DNA from 2 places in the Mesorhizobium sp. M0018 genome. Region 2 is predicted to be linked to the other one. Evidence: riboswitches for the same ligand, from Rfam matches in the RefSeq annotation. Region 2 holds a riboswitch; the other holds the start of a gene.
What was found. Region 2 has a riboswitch for S-adenosylmethionine ahead of metX (homoserine O-acetyltransferase MetX). Riboswitches for the same ligand answer to the same signal wherever they lie in the genome.

Region 1 (3,403 bases), on a different contig from region 2:
CTCGACGCCAATGGCGGCATCCGCGCGCTTGCCGCCGAGATCGCCGAGGACGCGGCCGCGACCAAGCTGGTCAACGGGCTCGGACTGCGGGTCAATCTTGTCGCCTCGCCCTTCGAACAGCCGCTCGGCCGGCGCACGCTTGGCGAGATCTGGTCGCGGCAGGCGCGCTGGGCGCGGCTGCGCCGCGTCACCTTCGCGCTGTTCTTCGCCCCCGAGATCCTGATCGGCGCGGCGCCGCCGCTGGTGTTTGCGCTGATCGCGGCGGCTGACGCCGGCGTCAGCCTGCCGGCAACCGCCATCGCCGTGCTGGTCGCGGCCTACCTGCCGGAATGCGCCTTGGCCTCGGCCAAGGGATGGCACCTGTCGCCGCGCACGATCCCGGCGATGATGGCGCGAGACCTGATGCTTCCCGCCATTTGGGCGCGCGGATGGCTGAGCGGCGCCGTCGACTGGCGCGGCAACGTGATGACTATCCAGACAAAGACCGTCGCGGAGCTGGAAGAGACCCCGTCCGGCGCCTGATCGGGCGCGTTCCCGCTCGCCTCTGTTCGGCCAGCCCTTATCCGGCAACTCTCAGTGCCTGCTCGATGTCTTCGAGCAGGTCGTCGGCGTCCTCAAGGCCAACTGACAGCCTGAGCGTTCCCGGTCCGATGCCGAGCTCGGCGCGGGCCTCATCGGTCAAGTTCTTGTGCGTCGTCGTCGCCGGATGGGTGATCAGGCTCTTGGCGTCGCCGAGATTGTTGGAAATGAGCACGACGTCGAGTGCGTTCTGGAAGGCAAAGGCCGCCTGCTTGCCGCCCTTCACATCCATGCAGATCAGCGTCGAGCCACCCGACATCTGCCTCTTGACCACGGCCGCTTGCGGGTGGTCGGCACGGCCGGGATAGATGACACGGGCGATTTGCGGGCGCTCGGCCAGGAAATCCGCGATGCGGCCGGCACTTTCCGTCTGCTGGCGTACGCGTAGCGGCAGCGTCTCCAGGCCCTTCAGCAGCGTCCAGGCATTGAAGGGCGAGAGGCTTGGGCCGGTGTGGCGGAAATAGTCATGCAGGTTCTCGTCGATCCATTTCTTGTCCGACAGAACGATGCCGCCAAGACAGCGCCCCTGGCCGTCAATATGCTTCGTGGCCGAATAGACGACGATGTGGGCGCCGAGCTGCAGGGGTTTCTGCTGCAAGGGCGTGGCGAACACATTGTCGACGATCAGCCTGGCGCCGATCGCATTGGCAAGTGCCGCGACGGCGGCAATGTCGATCACTTCCAGCGTAGGATTGGTCGGGCTTTCCAGGAAGAACAGTTTGGTGTTTGGCTTGACCGCCTTTTCCCAATTGGCGATGTCGGTGCCGTCGACCAGCGTTGCCTCAATGCCGTATTTCGGCGCCAGCGTCTCGACCACCCAGCGGCAGGAGCCGAACAGCGCGCGCGCCGCCACGATATGGTCGCCCGCCTTGGCGCTGCACAGCAGTGCTGCCGTCACCGCCGCCATGCCGGATGCCGTGGCGCGCGCGTCTTCGGCTCCTTCCAGCGCGCACATGCGTTTTTCAAACATGTCGACCGTCGGATTGGCATAGCGCGAATAGATGAAGCCCGGCTCCTCGCCCTTGAAGCGGGCCTCCGCCGCTTGCGCCGTCTCGTAGACATAGCCTTGGGTGAGATACATCGCCTCGGAGGTCTCGCCGAAGCCGGAACGCAGCGTTCCGGCATGCACGAGTGCGGTCTGAGGCTTCCAGTCGCGCTTCTTGGTCATCATTCCATCCAAACACCAAAATTGGTCCAAACAACAAAAAACCGGTCGCGAAAGTCGCAACCGGTCCATATGGCCTTGCGGCCTGACGGTCCTTTAGCGACTTGTTTAACGTGGCTGCAAGCCGACCGGCCAAATCACCACGGGATAACGAGCTTTAGACCCGCGCCACGCTTGCGTCAATTGCCGGCATGATTAAGAGGGTTGTACCAAGCAGGTGCCAAACGCGTCCACGGTCGGACCTGCGACAGAACAAGACCTCGCCCGGCGTTCGAACGGAGCCAGACCCTTGCGGCAGACAGGCATTCTTCCCGATCAGGATATTTCCGCGCTGTTCCAGACGGGCGCGCTGAAATCGCCGCGCACGCTCGATGCCGATCAGATCCAGCCGGCCAGCCTTGACCTCAGGCTCGGCGACAAGGCCTGGCGGGTGCGTGCTTCCTTCTTGCCCGGCCCGGACCACAGGGTTGTCGACAAGCTCGACCGGCTGAAGCTGCACGAGATCAACCTCGCCGAAGGTGCCGTGCTGGAAACCGGCTGCGTCTACATCGTGCCGCTGCTCGAGAGCCTGGCGCTGCCCGCCCATATTTCCGCCTCCGCCAACCCGAAAAGCTCGACCGGACGGCTCGATATCTTCACCCGGGTAATGACCGACCGTGGCCACGAGTTCGACAAGATCGCCGCCGGCTATGAAGGCCCGCTCTATCTGGAGGTCAGCCCGCGCACTTTCCCGATTGTCGTGCGGACCGGCTCGCGGCTGTCGCAGGTCAGGTTCCGCACCGGCAATGCGCTCTTGTCGGAAAACGAGCTGCACGAGTTGCACCACGCCGAAATGTTGGTCGCCACCGAACCACCCAACATCTCAGGCGGCGGCATCGCGCTGTCGATCGACCTCGACGGCGACAAGGATGGGCTTGTCGGCTATCGCGGCAAGCACCACACCGGCCTGGTCGACGTCGACAAGCGCGCCGCGCAGGATGTCGTCGATTTCTGGGAGCCGCTCTACAAGAGCGGTGCCGGCGAGCTGGTGCTCGATCCGGACGAATTCTATATTCTGGTGTCGCGCGAGGCGGTGCATGTGCCGCCGCTCTACGCGGCCGAAATGACGCCCTTCGATCCGCTGGTCGGCGAGTTCCGCGTCCATTATGCCGGTTTCTTCGACCCGGGTTTCGGCCATTCGGCGTCGGGCGGCACCGGCAGCCGGGCGGTGCTCGAGGTACGCAGCCACGAAGTGCCGTTCATCCTCGACCACGGCCAGATCGTCGGACGGCTGGTCTACGAGCACATGCTGAAACGGCCGCAGGCGCTCTACGGCACTGATCTCGGCTCGAATTATCAGGCACAGGGCCTGAAACTGTCCAAGCATTTCCGCGCCGCCCGCTGAGCTTGTTCGCAATTCCGTCAGCCGCGAAACAGATATTCTTTCGCGGCGCCAAGGCAGCCATGAAACTGACCGATAAAGAGCAGTTCTCGCACTGCCAATCGCTTCTTCCCCCAAAATCCTCTGGTTTGCTTCTCGTCGTCAAGTGAGGCGCTTGAGCTGGACTGCAAGGGGAACAACTGCTTGTCGATACATCCCAGCACATGGGCTCTGGCGGAGTCGACACCGCAGGCTCTGCCATTGTCGTTCAGTCTGTCAGCGCGGAGTGCGGACGTCAT
Region 2 (3,403 bases):
AAACGATAACCAGATCAGCATCGCGAACCGCCTCTTTCGCATCCGTCGTATAGGTGTCGCCAAGGCCGAGTTGGCTCGCCCGTGCCAGCGTCGCTTCGCTGCGCGTCGAAATCGCGATTTGGCCGGCGAGCCCCTCGCGGCGGATGACGCGGGCCAGCGACGAGCCGATCAGGCCGATGCCGACCAGCGCGATTTTTTCGAACATCGGTGATGTCATGGTGTTCTAGCTTTTCAGGAATGTCGCGAGTGCTGCGACAACGCCGCGATTGGCCTCTTCGGTGCCGATGCTCATGCGCAGCGCGTTCGGAAAACCGTAGCCGGAAACGCGCCGCAATATGTAGCCGCGCGCACTGAGGTAGTCGTCGGCGGCCGCCGCCGAATGCTTTTTGTCCTCGGGAAAGTGGATAAGGATGAAATTGCCGACGCTCGGTGTCACCCGCAGCCCGAGCCCGCTTAGTTGCTCGCTCAGCCAGGCCAGCCAGGTCTCGTTGTGCGCGACGCTGCGTTCGATATGGGCGCGGTCGTGGATCGCCGCGATGCCGGCCTCGATTGCCGTCGCATTGACGTTGAAGGGTCCCCGCACGCGGTTGATCGCGTCGATGACGTGCATTGGCGCATACATCCAGCCGATCCGCGCCCCGCCCAGGCCCAATTTGGAGAAAGTGCGGGTCATGACCACGTTTTCCGCGCTGCCCACCAACTCGACGCCGGCTTCATAATCGTTGCGCCGGACATATTCGGCGTAAGCTGCATCCAGCACCAGAAGCACGTTTCGCGGCAGGCCGGCATGCAGGCGGCGCACCTCCTGGAACGGCACGTAGGTGCCGGTTGGATTGTTTGGATTGGCAAGGAAGATGATCCGGGTAGCCGGCGTCACCGCGGCGAGGATCGCATCGATGTCGGCGCGTTCATCGGTCTCCTTGACCGTTACCGGGACGGCACCGGCCGACTGTATGTAGATCTTGTAGACCATGAAGCCGTGTTCGGTGATGATGGCTTCGTCGCCGGGTGCGAGGTAGGTCTGCGCCAGCAGGCCCAGAATCTCGTCGGAGCCGTTGGAGCAGACGATGTTCGCCGGGTTGAGCCCGTGCACCTCGGCGATCGCTTCCCTCAGGCGCCTGGCGCTGCCGTCGGGATAGACCGCGAGCTTGTCGGCGACCGCGCGCGCGGCCTCTATCGCCTTTGGCGAAGGACCGAGCGGGTTCTCGTTCGCCGACAATTTATGGACCTTGGCGACACCTTCAGGCGCCGCGCTCTTGCCGGGCACATAGGCTTCGATGTCCATGATGCCGGCGCGGGGCCTTGGACGTGTCTGATCCGGTGTCTGGCTCATTTCATGAAATCCGTCGAGAGTGCCTCCATCCGGAAGCCGCAGCGGAAATACAAGCCGTGGCCCGGAATGTCGAGGGCCGGCAATTCGGGATCAAGAACTTGCCGTTGACGAAGCCATGCGCGAGTCATAGAAGAACGGCTACAGTTCCGTGGTGATTTGGCCGGTCGGCTTGCAGCCACGTTAAACAACTTGCTAAAGGGCCGTTTGCATCTTGTAACCGGCTTTGCGAAGGCATGGCCGGTTTTTTGTTGCCCAGACCGGTGGACAACTGAAGGCCGGGCAAGGAGATGTGATGGTCGCTTTGCGCGCTCGAAAAACCAACAACGAGGCCGACCAGCCGTCGAGCCCGGTGTTGCGTTTCGGCGCCGACAAGCCGCTCAAGCTCGACGCCGGCACGCTGCTGTCGCCGTTCCAGATCGCCTACCAGACCTATGGCACGCTCAACGACGCGCGCTCCAACGCCATCCTCGTCTGCCATGCGCTGACCGGCGACCAGCACGTCGCCAACACCAATCCGGTGACCGGCAAGCCGGGCTGGTGGGAAGTGCTGATCGGTCCCGGCAAGATCATCGATACCGACCGTTTCTTCGTCATCTCGTCAAACGTCATCGGCGGCTGTCTCGGCTCCACCGGCCCCGCCTCGACCAATCCCGCCACCGCCAAGCCCTACGGGCTCGACCTGCCGATCATCACCATCCGCGACATGGTGCGGGCGCAGCTGATGCTGGTCGAGCATTTCGGCATCGAACAGCTGTTCAGCGTGCTTGGCGGCTCGATGGGCGGCATGCAGGTGCTGCAATGGGCCTCCAGCTATCCGGAGCGCGTCTTCTCGGCGCTGCCGATCGCCACCGGCGCCCGCCATTCCTCGCAGAACATCGCTTTCCACGAGGTCGGCAGGCAGGCGGTGATGGCCGACCCGGACTGGCATGGCGGCAAGTATTTCGAGCACGGCAAGCGGCCGGAAAAGGGGCTGGCGGTGGCGCGCATGGCCGCCCACATCACCTATCTGTCGGAAGCAGCGCTGCACCGCAAGTTCGGCCGCAACCTGCAGGACCGCGAAGCCCTGACCTTCGGTTTCGATGCCGACTTCCAGATCGAGAGCTATCTGCGCCATCAGGGCATGACCTTCGTCGATCGCTTCGATGCCAACTCCTATCTCTACATGACACGGGCGATGGATTATTTCGATCTCGCCGCCGACCATGGCGGCCGGTTGGCCGATGCCTTCGCCGGCACCAAGACGCGCTTCTGCCTGGTTTCGTTCACCAGCGACTGGCTGTTCCCGACCGAGGAGAGCCGCTCGGTCGTGCACGCGCTGAACGCGGCCGGCGCTTCGGTCTCGTTCGTCGAGATCGAGACCGACCGCGGCCACGACGCCTTCCTGCTCGACGAGCCCGAACTGTTCGCCGCCATCAAAGGCTTCATCGCCTCGGCCGCCCGGGCAAGAGGGCTTGGCGCATGACCCCGAAAGGTTGCAGGCTGTTCGGATCAGGACCATGCGCCAGGCATCAGCGCATGACCCCGAAAAGTTGCAGACTTTTCGGATCAGGATCATGTGCCGAGCAAGAGCCGAAGGCATGAGCGTCAACCGCGCCCAGCGCGTCGACCTCGAAGTCGTCGCCGATCTCATCCCGCCGCAGTCGCGGGTGCTGGACGTCGGTTCCGGCGACGGCCTGCTGCTCGAATTGCTGCAGGAGACCAAGAAGGTCGACGGTCGCGGGCTGGAACTGTCGCAGCGCGGCGTCAACGAATGCGTGGCGCGCGGCCTGTCGGTTATTCAAGGCGATGCCGACAAGGATCTCCAATTCTATCCCGACAAGGGTTTCGACTTCGTCGTTCTGTCGCAGACCTTGCAGGCGACCCGCAATCCGAAGCTGGTGCTCGACGAACTGCTCCGGATCGGCAACCGCGCCATCGTCTCATTCCCGAATTTCGGCCACTGGCGGGTGCGCCTTTCGCTGCTCTTCAACGGCCGCATGCCGGTGACCAAGGACCTGCCCTATTCCTGGTACGACACGCCCAACATCCATTTCTGCACCATTCGCGACTTCGTCAATCTGTGCGACGAGC

Region 1: another riboswitch for S-adenosylmethionine. It lies ahead of NKJ81_RS18530 (O-succinylhomoserine sulfhydrylase); the one in region 2 lies ahead of metX (homoserine O-acetyltransferase MetX).

The regions. Positions count from the first base shown of each region.
Region 1 is NZ_JAMYVL010000012.1:104,252-107,654, forward strand. It holds gene NKJ81_RS18525 (ceramide glucosyltransferase) at 1-522, shown strand, start outside; gene NKJ81_RS18530 (O-succinylhomoserine sulfhydrylase) at 560-1,750, opposite strand; SAM riboswitch at 1,821-1,898, opposite strand; gene NKJ81_RS18535 (2'-deoxycytidine 5'-triphosphate deaminase) at 2,034-3,128, shown strand; gene NKJ81_RS18540 (hypothetical protein) at 3,146-3,403, opposite strand, start outside.
Region 2 is NZ_JAMYVL010000005.1:76,358-79,760, forward strand. It holds gene NKJ81_RS08695 (prephenate/arogenate dehydrogenase family protein) at 1-217, opposite strand, end outside; gene hisC (histidinol-phosphate transaminase) at 224-1,333, opposite strand; SAM riboswitch at 1,472-1,549, shown strand; gene metX (homoserine O-acetyltransferase MetX) at 1,626-2,795, shown strand; gene metW (methionine biosynthesis protein MetW) at 2,911-3,403, shown strand, end outside.